One region of the Arthrobacter sp. T572 genome, then DNA from elsewhere that is predicted to be linked to it. Evidence: predicted binding sites of a transcription regulator. Region 1 holds the regulator's gene; the other holds the start of a gene.
What was found. Region 1 encodes HrcA, which represses chaperone genes, less so after heat shock. Its sites were predicted from a motif close to TTNGCACTCGNNNNNNNCGAGTGCNAA; they were not measured.
Positions count from the first base shown of each region.

Region 2: groES (co-chaperone GroES) is a predicted target of HrcA. The motif match lies at 5,241-5,267, and genes of this name have one in related genera.

Region 1 is NZ_JBRAZQ010000002.1:2,277,723-2,285,847, reverse strand. It holds gene lepA (translation elongation factor 4) at 1-1,174, shown strand, start outside; gene hemW (radical SAM family heme chaperone HemW) at 1,177-2,406, shown strand; gene ACUYMZ_RS11730 (DUF4870 domain-containing protein) at 2,408-2,821, opposite strand; gene ACUYMZ_RS11725 (DUF3097 domain-containing protein) at 2,928-3,776, opposite strand; gene hrcA (heat-inducible transcriptional repressor HrcA) at 3,990-4,997, shown strand; gene dnaJ (molecular chaperone DnaJ) at 5,048-6,178, shown strand; gene ACUYMZ_RS11710 (16S rRNA (uracil(1498)-N(3))-methyltransferase) at 6,181-6,951, shown strand; gene ACUYMZ_RS11705 (GerMN domain-containing protein) at 6,991-7,863, opposite strand.
Region 2 is NZ_JBRAZQ010000002.1:2,931,092-2,939,216, forward strand. It holds gene ACUYMZ_RS14750 (flavin-containing monooxygenase) at 1-885, opposite strand, end outside; gene ACUYMZ_RS14755 (hypothetical protein) at 804-1,193, opposite strand; gene ACUYMZ_RS14760 (LuxR C-terminal-related transcriptional regulator) at 1,296-2,933, opposite strand; gene groL (chaperonin GroEL) at 3,102-4,715, opposite strand; gene groES (co-chaperone GroES) at 4,800-5,096, opposite strand; gene ACUYMZ_RS14775 (hypothetical protein) at 5,290-5,712, opposite strand; gene ACUYMZ_RS14780 (THUMP-like domain-containing protein) at 5,781-7,028, shown strand; gene ACUYMZ_RS14785 (shikimate 5-dehydrogenase) at 7,025-7,837, opposite strand; gene ykgO (type B 50S ribosomal protein L36) at 7,880-8,002, opposite strand; gene ACUYMZ_RS14795 (GTP-binding protein) at 8,028-8,125, opposite strand, start outside.

The DNA.
Region 1 (8,125 bases):
GGATGGCCAGCTCTCGCCGAGGGAGCGGATCCAGATGATGTCCACCAAGGCGAGCCATGAGCTGCTGGAGATCGGCGTCAGCTCGCCGGAACCGGTCCCGTCCAAAGGGCTGGGCGTTGGCGAGGTCGGCTACCTGATCACCGGCGTGAAGGACGTGCGCCAGTCCAAGGTAGGCGACACCGTCACCAACCACGCCAAGCCTGCGCAGGAGATCCTTGGGGGCTACCAGGATCCCAAGCCCATGGTCTTCTCGGGCCTCTACCCGTTGGACGGCACGGACTACCCCAACCTCCGCGAGGCCTTGGACAAGCTGAAGCTCAATGACGCTGCGCTGGTCTACGAGCCGGAAACCTCCGCGGCCCTCGGCTTCGGCTTCCGTGTCGGCTTCCTCGGCCTCCTCCACTTGGAAATCGTCCGCGAACGGCTGGAACGCGAATTCAACCTGGACCTCATTTCCACCGCTCCCAACGTGGTGTACGAGGTCACCCTTGAGGACAAGTCGATCGCCACCGTGACCAATCCGTCCGAGTTCCCCACGGGCAAGGTGAACGAAGTCCGCGAACCCATGGTGGCGGCGACCATCCTTGCGCCGAACGAGTTCGTGGGCGCGATCATGGAACTCTGCCAGAACCGGCGGGGTCAAATGCGGGGCATGGACTACCTGTCCGAGGACCGCGTCGAGATGCGCTACTGGATTCCGCTGGCGGAAATCGTGTTCGACTTCTTTGACCAGCTCAAATCCAAGACCCGGGGCTACGCCTCGCTGGACTGGAAGGCCGACGGCGAGCAGGTGGCCGACCTTGTCAAGGTGGACATCCTTCTCCAGGGCGAACAGGTGGACGCCTTCAGCGCCATTACGCACCGCGACAAGGCATACGCCTACGGTGTGATGATGACGTCCAAGCTGCGCGAGCTGATCCCGCGCCAGCAGTTCGAAGTTCCCATCCAGGCTGCGATCGGTTCCCGCATCATCGCCCGTGAGAACATCCGGGCCATCCGCAAGGATGTTCTTGCCAAGTGCTACGGCGGCGACATCACCCGTAAGCGCAAGCTGCTGGAAAAGCAGAAGGAAGGCAAGAAGCGCATGAAGATGGTTGGACGCGTGGAGGTGCCGCAGGAGGCCTTCATCGCGGCGCTGACCACCGACGAGTCCAAGGACAAGGCCAAGAAGTAGTCATGCCCAGCGTCCTTCCTTTGGGCGACCCGGCACCTGCGGACGGCCTGCTGCCCCCGCAGGTGCAGTCCGGCGTCGAACACCGCAGGTTCGGGCTGTATGTCCACATCCCGTTCTGCGCCGTCAGGTGCGGGTACTGCGATTTCAACACGTACACGGCCACGGAACTGGGTGGAGGCGCGTCTCAGGATGCGTACGCCGGCACCGCGGTGGCCGAAGTTGCTTTCGCGGCATCGGCACTGGACGCTTCCGGAGTGCCGCGCCGCCCGCTGAGCACTGTGTTCTTCGGCGGCGGAACGCCCACGCTGCTGCCTGCCGGGGACCTCGCCCAAATACTGCGTGCCGCAGTCGCGGAGTGGGGCCTTGCGCCCGGTGCCGAAGTCACCACTGAGGCCAACCCGGATTCCGTTACTCCTGAGTCCCTGCAGGTGCTCGCCGACGCGGGGTTCACCAGGGTTTCTTTCGGGATGCAGTCGGCCGTGCCGCATGTGCTCAAGGTCCTCGACCGCACACATACTCCCAGTAAAGTCCCCCAGGTGGTGCAATGGGCCAGGGAAGCAGGCCTGGCGGTCAGCCTTGACCTCATTTACGGCACACCGGGGGAATCGATGGAGGACTGGCAGACCTCGTTGGAAACTGCCCTCTCCTACGAACCCGACCACATCAGTGCCTACGCGCTGATTGTTGAAGACGGCACCAAGCTTGCCGCCCAAATCCGCCGCGGTGAGGTGCCGGGTATTGACGACGACGATCACGCGGCCAAGTACGAACTCGCCGACGCCCTGATCTCCCAGGCCGGCCTGGAGTGGTACGAGGTCAGTAACTGGGCGCGGACCCCGGACCAGGCTTGCCGCCATAACCTCGCCTACTGGCGGGGCGACGACTGGTGGGGAATCGGCCCCGGCGCCCACTCACATGTGGGCGGCGTCCGTTGGTGGAACGTCAAGCACCCTGTGGCCTACGCCTCGCGGCTGGCCGCTGGGAGCTCACCGGCCGCCGGGCGCGAAACGCTCGACGCCGGAACCCGGGAAGTGGAGCGCATCATGCTGGAGGCGAGGCTCGCCTCGGGTCTGCTCGTTGATGCCCTGGGTGGCTCCGGCCGGCACGCCATGGCCGGGCTGATCGCCGATGGTTTGGTGGACCCGGCGGCTGCCTTCCGGGGCAGTCTGCAGCTCACCCTGAAGGGGCGGCTGCTTGCCGATGCTGTTGTCCGCAGGATCTTGCCGGAGTGAGCTACTTGATCCAGCGGAGGTTGAACCGGTAGCGGTGCGGCTGCCCGTGGTTGACGCGGATACCGGCTGAGACGGAAAAGCAGGTCAGGGCCACCCAGATGGCTGTGGCAATGACCGCGAAGATGTTGCCCACCACCGGCAGGAGCACCAGGATGTTCGCCACTGCGGCGGCAATGGTGGGAGGAAGCGTGAAATTCAGTGCTTCCTTGGATTCCTGGGCCGTGAAGGGCCCGCGGTCCTTGAAGATCAGGTAGATCAGCAGGGAGGGAATGCAGCCCAGGATGCCGCCGAAGTGCGCCAAGGTGGCCCACTGGCGGTCTTCGCCTGCGGTCAGGGGGAGTGCGTTCGCAGGTGCGCCATGGTACTGGGGCTGACCAGCGGCCCGGCCCGGCTCATCAGGTGCGTTGTCTGCCACGGTGTGTTCCCTTTGCTTCGAGGTGCTGCGGTCTTGCTGTCCCAGAATACTGTGTCCCGGCCGGGTTCCGGGACCACGGTGCCGTGACCCGCGCCGGGAATTTCCGCTAAGGGGCCGTGAGGAAGTCGATGACTTCTTCCACCCGCCCCAACAGCGAGGCCTCGAGATCGGCGTAGGTACGTACCGCCCCCAGGAGCCGCTGCCAGCCCAGGCCGATGTCCTCGGCGGTGGTGTGCGGCCACCCAAAAGCCTTCAGGATTCCCGTTTTCCAGTCCATGCCCCTGGGAACTGAGGGCCACTGCTCGATGCCGAGGACTTTGGGCCTGATCGCCTGCCATACGTCCACATAAGGGTGTCCGACAATCAGTACGTTTCCCGTGGCGCCGGGAAACGTCATCGCCTCCGCAGCGATCCGGGATTCCTTGGAGCCGGCCACAAGGTGGTCCACCAGGATGCCAAGCCGACGCCCGGGACCAGGCTTGAAGGCGGCAATCGCGGCCTTGAGGTCATCCACGCCGTGCAGTGGTTCCACCACGATCCCCTCGGCCCGCAAGTCGTCACCCCAGACTTTTTCCACGAGTTCGGCATCGTGCTTGCCCTCAACCCAGATGCGGCTCGCCTTGGCTACCTGGGCCCGCTGGCCCTCCACCCGCACCGAGCCGGATGCTGTACGGCCACCTGCCGGCGAGGCGGGCGCTTTCGCCGCGGGCGGCATGAGCCGGATGGCTTGGCCTTCCAGAAGGAAGCCATAACCGAGCTGAAAGGATTTGGTCTTGCCCCGGCGGTCCTCCAGCGACACGATATGCATTCCGCCGGATTTCTCCACGCGCGTAACTTCTCCCACCCAGCCGGACTGCACGTCCTCCAGGACCATGCCCCGCTGGACGGCGACTTCAGGGAGCCCGGTTTTGGCCGGGGCGGAGAGATCGGTGGGACCCCACGTGTCAAAGGCCAAGGGCCTGCCTCTCGTAGCTGGGCGGGATTAGCAGGACGGCAAGGGTGCGCGGCCCGCGCCCGACATCCCGGCGGGCGGTTTCCATGCTAACAACGCCGGGGCGCATACTAGACTATTAGCACTTGGGCATGTTGAGTGCTAAAAACGGTGTGAGCCGTCTGTCCCGCGATCAGTGGTCGGCGGGACCGGGGAAAGTCGTCAGGAGGTGTTGCAATGAGTGAGCCACGCAAGCTTGAAGTGCTCCGTGCCATCGTTGAGGACTACGTACACTCCCGGGAGCCCGTGGGGTCAAAGGCGTTGGTGGAAAGGCACCATCTTGGCGTGTCCAGTGCCACCATCAGGAACGACATGGCGGTCCTGGAAGAGGAAGGCCTCATCGCAGCGCCGCACACGAGTGCGGGGCGCATTCCCACGGACAAGGGCTATCGCCTGTTCGTGGACCGGATCTCACAGGTCAAGCCTCTGTCTGCTGCGGAACGGCGCGCCATCCATTCCCTGCTTGAAGGACCGGATGATCTTGATGACATCCTGGAGCGGACCGTACGGCTGCTGTCCCAGCTGACCAACCAGGTGGCCGTGGTGCAGTATCCCCACTCCAAGCAAGCCCTGGTACGCCACGTGGAATTCGTCCTCCTGGGCCCAACCCAGGTACTGGCAGTCCTCATCGCCGACACCGGCAGCGTGGGCCAGAAAGTCATCGAGACCGGATCTGAGGTCTCCAACGACGCCCTGATGGCTCTGCGCTCCAAGTTCCTTGGCAGCATTGCCGGCACGCAGTTGTCCCTCCTGCCCCAGGTTCTTCCCTCGGTGGTCGCGCTGTGCCGTCCCGAGCTCCGGGGCCTGGCGCAGAGACTTGCCCACGGACTCGAAACTTTGAGCGATACCAGCAGGGAGGAGCGGATTCTGCTGGCCGGAACTGCCAACCTGGCCCGCTCCAACGTCGACTTTCCCCTCAGCATCGGCCCGGTTCTTGAAGCCCTTGAGGAACAAGTGGTCATGCTCCGGTTGTTGTCGGATATGGGCGACGACCCACGGGGTGTAACGGTCAGCATCGGGCGCGAGAACCCCTACGACGGGCTGGCGGAAGCATCGGTGGTGGCTACCGGCTACGGCTCGGGAGCCAAAGTCGGAATCCTTGGTCCCACCAGGATGGACTATCCCACCACCATGGCCGCGGTACGCGCCGTGGCCAGATACCTGTCACGAATTCTCGGTGGCTGAAGCAGCCCCGGGGTAAAGAACTGCAGTACAACAAGGAAGAGATACCGACTTTGAGCAGCCACTATGACGTTTTGGGAGTCTCCCCGGAAGCGACCGGAGAAGAGATCAAAAAGGCGTACCGAAAGTTGGCACGAAAGCTTCACCCGGACGTCAACCCGGGCGAGGACGTCGCGGAACAGTTCAAAGCAGTGACCCATGCTTACGAAGTCCTGTCCGACCCCCAGAAGCGGCGGGTCTACGATGCAACCGGCAACGAGAACGGTACCGACAACGGGTTCGGTGGCGGCTACTCCGGCCAGGGTTTCGCGTTCCAGGACATCTTCGATACTTTCTTCGGCGGTGGCGCAGGTGGCCACGCAGGCCCGGCTTCCCGTGTACGCCGCGGACAGGACGCCCTCATCAGCGTCAGGATCGACCTCAAGGATGCCGTCTTCGGTGTCAATAAGAAGCTTGAAGTAGATACCGCCGTCGTATGCCCCACCTGTGACGGCAGTTGCTGCCGCCCGGGCACGCATCCGGAGCGGTGCGACATCTGTGGCGGAAGCGGCCAGGTGCAGCGCGCGGTCCGGTCCATCCTCGGCCAGGTGATGACCACGGCACCCTGCGGTTCCTGTGAGGGCTTCGGCACCATCATCAAGGATCCGTGCAACGAGTGCAGCGGCCAGGGACGTATCCGCAGCCGCCGTTCGCTCACCATCAAGGTCCCCGCCGGTGTAGCCACAGGAACCCGTATCCAGCTCTCCGGCCAGGGCGAGGCCGGTCCTGCGGGTGGTCCGGCCGGCGACCTGTACGTGGAGATCCGGGTCAACAACGATCCCACGTACGTCAGGGAAGGCGACGACCTCCACGCAACGTTGAGCGTGCCGATGACTGCAGCCGCGCTCGGCACCGAATTGAACCTTGAAACCTTTGACGGCCCGCAGGAAATCGACGTCAAGTCCGGAACCCAATCCGGTGAAATCATCACCCTGCGTGGTCTCGGTGTGACACACCTGCGTGGGTATGGCCGCGGCGACCTCAAAGTGCACCTCCATGTTGAGACGCCCAGCAAGCTGGATGCGGCGCAGGAAGACCTGCTAAGGCAGCTCGCCAAGTTGCGCGGGGAACAGTTCACGGAGGGCAAGCTGGTGGCCAGCGGCGGCATGTTCGCCAAGCTCCGGGACAAGCTCGGTAACCTGTAGCGGTGAGCAATCCCGTTTTCTTCGCCTCGCCGGGTGCGCTGGATGGCGTCGGGCCGGGCTCGGTGTTCGTCCTGGACGGACAGGAAGCCCGGCACGCTGTCACGGTAAAGCGGATCGTGGCCGGTGAATCCGTGGACATCACCGACGGCGCCGGGACCCGCCTCACCGGGACGGTGGTTGAAGCCGGGCAGGGGTCGTTGTCCGTTGAGGCCGGTGAGGTTTCCTTCGAGCAGCGCCCTGCGGTCCGTCTGGTGCTTGTCCAGGCTTTGGCCAAGGGCGACCGCGACGAGCTGGCCATTGAGACGGCTACCGAGCTTGGAATTGATGCGGTGGTGCCGTGGCAGGCTGAACGTTCCATTGTCCGGTGGAAGGGCGACCGGGCAGCCAAGGCCCATGCCAAGTGGCAGTCCGTGGTGGCAGCTGCGGCCAAGCAGGCCCGCAGGTCCTGGATACCCGAGGTTCGTCCTGTTGCGGACTCGGCCGGCCTGTCCAAGGCGGTCGCGGCAGCAGACATGGCCATCATCCTGCATGAGGACGCCAGGAACTCCCTGCGGTCTGTCCTGGAAGCGGCAAGCCTGGTGGCTGACGGGACAGAAGCACCCCTTGAAGTGCTTTTGATCGTGGGACCGGAAGGCGGCATCTCACCGCGGGAAGTTACCCGGCTCAGTGACGCGGGGGCCGTTACGGCGCTCTTGGGTCACCACGTGTTGCGGTCGTCGACGGCGGGGCCTGCCGCCGTCGTTCTTGCCAGCGATGTCCTGGGACGCTGGTAGGCGCTGCCGACAGCCCCTCCCGGCTACCGCCCGGCAGGGTTATTGGACGCGGAACAGCCGGGTATCGGTGGTGCTTTCATCGGTTTGGCCGGATGCGTCCACCTGCGAAACACGAACCTCGTACTTCCCGGGCTTCAGCGTGGCGCTGAAGGAGAAGACGCCGAGTTGCCCGGCCTCGCCGGAAGCTTTCGTCTGGCCGGTCAGCAGGTTGGCCCGGTCCCCGTTGCCATTGTCCTGCAGAATCTGCCAGGCCACGGGCAGTGAGCTGTTGGTGGTGCGTCCATTGAATTTGACGGCTCCGGGCGGAAGGGCGTTGTCTTCCTGGGGATCGATAATCCACAGGGGGGCCACCAAGGAGGCATCCCGGGACATGGGCTGGCCGAGGCGGACCTGGCCGAAGGCCATGAAATCCGTATGTCCGTCCACCAGGATGACTACCTGGATCTGCTGCCCGGAATTGATCAGTCCCGACGACGAAGCAGCCGCGGTAGCTGTATAGACGAGCTGCTGGATTGCCCGCTGCGCCATGCCGGCGTCGAGGTTGGAGTTGAAGGCATCACGGGAAACGTCGACCGTGATGACGTTCTTGCCGGAAATTGAGGTGGCCAAACTGCCGGGCTCCTGCCACGGCGTGAAGAAGTCGTGGTCCAGCGGCTTGTCGGCCATCATGATCCGCAGGGCTGTGGTCACGGGGTTCCCATCACCCGAAATGTCCCGGAACTCGCGGTAGAGGTACACCTCGTCCTTGCTGCGACCGATCCAGTACACGGGAATCTTGGTGGAAGCCTGGGTTGTTTCCAGTGGTGCATTGCTGGCCGGGGCCTCCTGGAGACTGGCCGCCGGGGGGCTGGTGGACTCCGGAGTGGAACCACCGTTGGCGATGCAGCCCGTCAACAGGAGGACAGCAAGCATTGCCGGCGCGGCCACCACGGATTTCCTCCGTTGTGGTGCGCCATGCTGGGTGTGTGCCGGCTGCTTGATGGGGGGTCCTTGCCTTGGTTTCGGCGGTGTCCGCCGGAAGTTTTCACGTGGCGTTGTTTCTGCCCGCCATGCCAGCTTGGCATATCGGCGGCGGCGGTCGCCGGGGATTTCCGGGCATGCGCCGCAACTGAAACAGTATTGATACCCGCCCGATGCCGAGTTGAGACAAAATGTCGCAGGGCGCCTGCCTGCC
Region 2 (8,125 bases), 650 kb from region 1:
CCGGTAGCCGGTGCACCAGATGACGTTGGCGATGTCCAGGACGCGCCCGTCCGCCAGCAACGGCCGCCCATGGTGTGTCCCCGCTACACGGGGCAAGACGTTGACGCCGGCTGCGCGGAGTTCCTTGGTTCGGGTCCGGATCAAGGGCGTGGCCATGGAATGGAAGGCTGCAGCGGCCTTCCTGCCAACGGGATTATCCACGGTCAGGACGTACATCCCCAGGAACCGTATGACAGGCAGCACGGTGCGGGCAGCGAACCGTCCGTGGCGCACCGGAATCTCACCGCCGGGCTTCCCTGCCACCGACGTGGGGTGCGTACGGCTTGCCTCCAGGGCAATTTCCGCCCCGGAATTTCCGAGCCCCACCACCAGCACCCCACCCGGCTGGAGTTGCGCGGGGTTCCTGTAATCGACCGAATGGAAGTGGTGGATTCCCGGGTGGAGGGCGTCCGCGAACTCCGGACGCCGGGGGATCCCGTACCCGCCGGTGGCAATCACCACGTTCCGGGCATGCCACGTACGGCTACCCGAGCGCACCGTGAAACGGGACCCGTGCGGCCCGGTCCCCGCAGGGTTTTCCATCTTTTCAATCCCCTCTACCCGGGTGCGGTGCTCAACGGGAAGATTGAAGGTCCGGGCGTACTTTTCGAGGTAGTCCGCCAGCTCGTCCTTGGAAGGGAAGGCCACCCTGTCTCCGGGGAAGGGTGCTCCGGGCAGGCCGTCATACTTGGCCGGGGTAAAGAGGCGCAAGGAATCCCACCTCTGCCGCCAGGCGTCACCGCTCCTGGCGTGCTCGTCAAGGATCAGGAAGTCGTGGCCTGACCGCGCCAGCCAGTAGCCCAGCGCAAGCCCTGACTGCCCGCCTCCCACGATGATCGTTTCCACAGCTTTGCTATTTTCCGGTTCCATCGTCCGGTCCCTTTCGCTTCACGTGTTGATTTCCGGTACCGCAAGCACCAGGCCAGCATCAGCGCCGAAGCAACCACATAGAAGGAGTGCAACAGCCATACCGGTCCAGCCGGCAGATCGAAGACGTACAGAGAGTGAACGGCGTTCGCGACGTTGGTCAGGGCAATATTGCCCAGGCTGTAGGAGGCCAGGTCCTTGGTACGGACGGCCTTGGCCAGCATGGGGAGCATGCTGGCTGCGAAGAGCACCGTGGAGACGGTCACGGCCAGCAGTGGAATGTTCATACAGCCACGCTATGGTTCCAGCCCGGGACACCGCCTCGGGAGCATGACCCATCCTTCCCGTCAGGGCATGGGTACTTATGCCCATAGCCCGGTATTGGGGCGTCAGTCCAGCAACCGGTGCTCGTAGGCGTAACTGGTGGCCGCCGCACGGGACGGCACGGACAACTTGGTCAGGATGTTGCTGACGTGATGAGCCACGGTCTTTTCGCTCAGGTAGAGCGAACGGGCGATGGCCTTGTTGGGATTGCCCCCGGCAACGAGCCGCAGGACTTCCAACTCCCTGGCGCTCAGCGGCGAGGTGCCGGAGCCAGCCGGAGATGCGCTGACCTCCAGGACGTCGCGGAGGGAAGGATGAGCGCCCAGCCCGGAGAATTCGGCCTTGGCTGCCTCGAACTCCATCGCCGCTGAATCCTGGTCGCCAAGCCCGGCGCAGGCGCGTCCTACCAAGACGCGGCAACGGGCGGCATCGAAGGGCGCCTCCAGGCTGTACCAGATCCGCCAGGCTTTCCGTGCCGCCGCCAACGTCTCGAGCGGGCGGCTTTCGGCCAGGAACACCCCGGCCTCCGCCTGCGCTGCCAAGGCGTGCTCCAACGGCCTGACGGACTCCCCCGCCCGGGTTGAGAACTCATCGGCGGCTTCCCTTGCCGCTCCGGCGTCCTTCGCAGCGAGTTCCACTTCCACCAGCGCCGGCAGCAGGCGGTACCTGTTGGCTGGATCGGCTGCAGCAACCGCGCGGCGCATCATGGCCTGCGCCTGGGAAATCCTGCCCTGGGCAACCCGCATCAGCGCCAAGCCCGGCAGCGGTTCAAACCCTGTTTCCCCGGCTTTTGCGTACGCGGCTTCGGCTGCTTCCCAATCTCCCCTGAGCCGAAGCACCTCGCCTTGCTGGTACCACGCCCCGTAGAGGGCTTCAGGATCTCCCCGGCGCGAGCGGTCCTGCGCGATGCGGGCGGCATCAAGGGCGTCGTCCCATGCACCGTGGAGGATGAACAGCTCAGCCCGGTGGTTCTGGCATTGGCCGCTGAACATCACCATATCCGGGCGGTCCCCGCACCAGCGCTCCAGCGACGTGGTCCATTCCCGGGCCCGGCGCACATCGTAGGCAAGCCGGCAACTGCCGATCACTGCACAGTAAATGATCCCGGTGGGAATCGGGGATATCCCGCCCGCTGTGACAGACAACATCACCCCATCCAGGAGCTGCAGCCCCTCGTCGGGAAAACCCAGGGTCAACCGGGCCGTGCCCAGGCCAAGCTGCCCCAGGGCCATGAGGTCCCGGTCCTGGAAACGCCGTCCAATACCCAAGGCGCGGGTAAAGAGTTCCTCGCTCTTCGCCGGGCTCCCGTGGTATAGCGCCCCGAGCGCCGACGGAATCAGGAGGTAACCCTCCGCCGGGCCGGCACCATTCATTGACTCGACCAGTTGCGTGGCCCTGGACATCCACGCTGAACCGTGGGAACTTTCGCCGATGTCCATCAGGTAGAGGACCATCCAGGCGGCGCATCTCGCGGCACCCGGTACATCCCCCATGGCCAGGAAGTCATCATGGGCCCGGGTCAGGTATTCCTCCCCCTGGGAGTCCTTGCCCAGCAGCATGGCCACCGATGCCAACGTTTCGAGGTCCTCGGCAGGAAGGCCGCCCTCTGCGTCCGCCCGAACAAGGCACTCCAAGGCCTCGCTCCAGCGATGTTCCGAATACGCTGAGCGGCCCTGGTCCAAGGCTGTGGCCGGTACTGACATGACTCACCCCGCGGCCTCAAGCAGCCGGGATTGGCCCGCCCAAGCCGCCGTATAAGCGTCAGGGTACCGCCGCCGTCGGACGCTCACAATAGCGGCAGCGCACTCGGGTGAAGGCAGCAAGAAGCCCCGGCCACGCGCACGTGACCGGGGCTCTTTGATGCAGTCAGCTTAGTGCTGGTGACCTGCGTGTGCGTCTTCTTCCTCGGCCGGCTTCTCGGCAACCAGGGTCTCGGTGGTGAGGACCAGGGCTGCAATGGAAGCGGCGTTGCGGAGTGCGGAGCGGGTGACCTTGACGGGGTCGATCACGCCTGCGGCGATCAGGTCCTCGTACTCGCCGGACTTGGCGTTGAAGCCGTGGTTGGCCTCAAGGTCGGACACGCGGGAAACAACCACGAAACCGTCGAAGCCGGCGTTCTGGGCGATCCAGCGAAGGGGCTGGACCAGAGCGCGGCGCACGATGCCGACAGCGGCAGCTGCGTCACCTTCCAGTGCCTTGACCTCCGGGGACTCATCCAGTGCCTTCAGGGCGTGGACGAGGGCGGAGCCGCCACCGGAGACGATGCCTTCTTCGAGGGCAGCACGCGTGGAGGACACAGCGTCCTCGATGCGGTGCTTCTTTTCCTTGAGCTCAACCTCGGTGGCTGCGCCAACCTTGATCACGCCGATGCCGCCGGCCAGCTTGGCCAGGCGTTCCTGCAGCTTCTCGCGGTCCCAGTCGGAGTCGGTGCGGGCGAGCTCTGCGCGGAGCTGTGCAACGCGGTCGGCCACGTCCTGCTCCGTGCCGGCGCCGTCAACGATGGTGGTGTTGTCCTTGGTAACCGTGATGCGGCGGGCAGTACCGAGCACCTCAAGGCCAACGGTGTCCAGGCTGAGGCCCAGGTCCGGGGAGACAACCTGCGCACCGGTGAGGGTGGCGATGTCCTGGAGCATGGCCTTGCGGCGGTCACCGAAGCCCGGTGCCTTGACGGCCACAACGTTGAGCGTTCCGCGGATACGGTTGACGATCAGCGTGGACAGGGCTTCGCCTTCAATGTCCTCGGCGATAATGAAGAGCGGCTTGGAAGCCTGGAGGGCCTTCTCCAGCAGCGGCAGGAATTCCTGCAGGGAGGAGATCTTGCCCTGGTTGATCAGGATCAGCGCGTCTTCGAGGACGGCTTCCTGACGCTCTGCGTCCGTGACGAAGTACGGCGACAGGTAGCCCTTGTCGAACTGCATGCCCTCGGTGAGGACCAGTTCGGTCTGGGTGGTGGAGGACTCTTCGATGGTGATGACGCCATCCTTGCCCACCTTGCCGAAAGCTTCTGCAAGAAGCTCTCCAACCTCATCGCTCTGCGCGGAGATGGCGGCAACGTTGGCGACCTGGGTGCCTTCGACCTCGCGGGCGTTCTCCAGGAGCCGGGCGGCGATGGCTTCCACGGAAACCTCGATGCCGCGCTTGATCTCGCCCGGAGCTGCGCCGGCTGCGACGTTGCGGAGGCCTTCCTTGACCAGGGCCTGGGCCAGGACGGTGGCCGTGGTGGTGCCGTCACCGGCGACATCGTTGGTCTTGGTGGCTACTTCCTTGGCCAGCTGTGCGCCAAGGTTCTCGTACGGGTCGTCAAGCTCCACCTCACGGGCGATGGTCACGCCGTCGTTGGTGATCGTGGGCGCGCCCCACTTCTTGTCCAGTACGACGTTGCGGCCGCGCGGGCCCAGCGTCACCTTGACAGTGTTGGCGAGCTTGTCGATACCGGCCTCAAGAGACCGGCGGGCAGCATCGTTGAATGCAAGCTGCTTTGCCATGGTTGTGTCCTTTCAAGACGGAAAACCCGCACCGCGGCGGCTCGGAGTGTTTCCAAAGTGGCTGCGGTGCGGGAATCCAGGAAGTTACTTAACGACGATCGCGAGGACGTCGCGGGCGGACAGAACGAGGTACTCGCTGCCACCGGTCTTGACTTCGGTTCCGCCGTACTTGGAGTAGATGACGACGTCGCCAACAGCTACGTCAACCGGAACGCGGTTGCCGTTGTCATCGAAGCGGCCGGGGCCGATTGCAACAACTTCGCCTTCCTGCGGCTTCTCCTGTGCGGAGTCCGGAATGACCAGGCCCGAAGCCGTGGTCTGCTCTGCTTCGAGCGGGCGAACAACAATACGATCCTCAAGAGGCTTAATCGAGACCGACACTCGGATCTCTCCTTTTCATGAGCTGATTCATGGACTAAGAACAAGGGTGCCGAGGCGTGCAACCGTCGTCGCGGTGCCGGCAGCTTACCTGGCGTGGTTAGCAGCCTCACGGGGAGAGTGCTAACACAGACTCTATGTAAGCCGTTAGCACTCGGTCAAGGCGAGTGCCAGCATTTCGTCATGGGTGAACCCGCTACTGGTCCCGGAGATCGTCCAGATCGTAATCCTCGTCATCGCCGTCCGCCGCCGCAGCCCCGCGGTTGAGGTACAGCGCAATCCCCGACGCAACTGCCACGACGCCGGAAACCACCAGGCCGATGGTCCCGCCCGTGCGGGCACCCGTATACAACTCCCGGATGTCACGGGCCTCGTCGGTGGCATCGTTGACGCTCTTGCCCGTCACCGAGTAGGCGGCGGCATTGAAGGAATCCAAGGCAAAAATGACGATGAGCAGGCCGATGCAGATCACCGCGATCACCACGCCGGCGATCAGGGCAGGACGGGCATAAGTGGAAAAGGACCGGCCGGCGGAATGTCCATCGGCTCCGGGCCGGACGGATTGGTTTCCGCCGGTGTTGTTGGTGTCGGAGGGCTGCGGAGCTGCGGTGTCTTCCATGAAATCAACCCTATCGGGCTGATCACCATCGTCCCGGTCCGGGACGCGAAAACGTTAGGCTGGATGCCATGCCCAACGCTCCCCAGGAACACCTTGCACCTTTGCTGACTACCGAAGGATGGGATCTCCTGGCGTCGCTCGGGCCTTACCGGGAAGCCGACGCCCTGGCCCTGAACGCGGATCTGCGCAAGGCCGGGCACTCCCCCGAACTCGTGGCGGCCGTCCTGACCCAGTCCCGCCTGCGCACCAAGGCCGAGGCGAAGTTCGGCGAGTTCGCCCACCGGATGCTCTTCACCCAGGCGGGCCTGGAACAGGCTACGCGCCTCAATGTCGCCGCGCGCCACGCCGAGCGCTTCGCCAAGGCCGGTGTCACCCATGTTGCCGACCTGGGCTGCGGGCTCGGAGCCGATTCCCTGGCCCTGGCGTCGATGGATATCGCAGTTACCGCCGTGGAGATGGATGAAACCACGGCCGCCTGTGCCACCATCAACCTCATGCCGTTCCCCCACGCAGTGGTGGTGCACGCCGATGCTGCCTCCGTTGAGCTGGATGGCGTGGACGGTGTCTGGCTGGATCCCGCCCGGCGCACCACCTCGACGTCCGGCACCACCAGGATCTGGGACCCTGAGGCCTTCTCTCCCCCACTGTCGTTCGTGGAACACCTTGCCTCCACCGGACGGTCCGTGGGAGTCAAGATGGGCCCGGGCATGCCGCATGATTCGGTCCCTGACGGCTGCGAGGCCCAGTGGGTTTCGGTGGGCGGTGACGTCACGGAGGTGACCCTGTGGTTCAACGCCGTCGCCCGCCCCGGGGTACGCCGGGCCGCCCTCGTGATCGGGCCGCAGGGCGCCGCGGAGATCACCAGCGGCGAGGATTTCGACGGCGGTCCGGCAGCCGCCGTCGGGCCTGTTGAAGGCTACCTGTACGAACCGGACGGTGCGGTGATCCGCGCAGGACTGGTGGCCGACGTCGCCAAACGGCTGGGCGGGCACCTGGCGGATGAACACATCGCCTACATCTTCGCCCCGGAGCTGCACGACTCACCGTTCGCCCGCGCCTACAAAGTCATCGAGACCATGCCGTACAACGTCAAGGCGCTGAAGGCCTGGGTAAAAGCGAATGGCATCACCGTGCTGGACATCAAGAAGCGGGGAACAGCAGTCACCCCGGAGGAACTGAGGAAGCAGTTGCTGCCCGGCAAGCCCGCCGCAAAGTCCAAGGGCGGCAAAACAGCCACCCTGGTCCTCACCCGGATCGGCGAGGACAGAGTGGCAATCGTGGTGGAACCGGCAACGCACGCACAGCAGGCAGGCTAGCGCCGGGAAAACTCCGAAGCCTCGCGTACCTGTTCCGGCGTGGGACGGACGCCTGTGTACAGGACGAACTGTTCCTCTGCCTGGATGGCGATCACTTCCGCGCCAGTGATGACCGGCTTGCCTGCCGACCGCGCAGCCGAAATCAGCGGAGTCTCAGCGGGCAGGGCCACGACGTCGAACACCACCTGGGCCGCGGCGATGGTCGGGTCGTTGAAGGACTGGGCGGTCTCGTCGGCGCCGGCCATTCCCAGGGGTGTCACATTGATGATGAGGTCCGCCGTGGAGCCGTTGACATCGTCCTGCCAGCCGAAACCGTAGAGATCGGCGAGCGCCCTGCCCTTGGCTTCGTTGCGGGCCACGATGGTCACCGTGGTGAAACCGGCATCCCGGAGCGCCGCGGCGACGGCCTTGGCCATGCCGCCGGCTCCACGGAGGAGCACCGAGTGCGTTGAGGGGACCTGGTGGTCCGCCAGGAGCCGGGCAATGGCGATGTAGTCCGTGTTGTAGGCGGTCAGCACGCCGTGGTCGTTGACGATGGTGTTGACGGAGTCGATGGCCAGCGCCGAGGGGTCCATGACGTCCACCAGCGGGATCACGGCTTCCTTGTACGGCATGGAAACAGCTGCGCCGCGGATAGGCAGGCCACGGATGCCGGCCACTGCCATGGTGATGTCTGCGGGGGCGAATGCCTTGTAAACAAAGTTCAGGCCCAGCAGATCGTAGAGGTAGTTGTGGAACCGGGTTCCGATGTTGCTGGGCCGGGCCGCCAGCGATATGCACAGGGACATGTCTTTGTTCAGGATGGGCATGAACCCATTAAACAGCGTCCGGCAGTGCCCGGCCCGCAACGGTCAGCCCTGGCGGGCCTTCATCCGGGGGTTCTTCTTGTTGATGACGAACGTGCGGCCGCGGCGGCGGACAATCTGGGCGCCGGGGATCTTCTTCAGGGCTCGCAGCGAGTTCCGGACCTTCATGTGGTGCTCCTTTTCTTTGGTTCCATCAGTGGGGGCTTTGGAGGGCGTCGCTGAGGTCCAGCGGGTCCTCCCAGACCGCGCCGTCGCGTGCCATCTCGGCGTCGCTGAGCTGGCAGCCTTCCA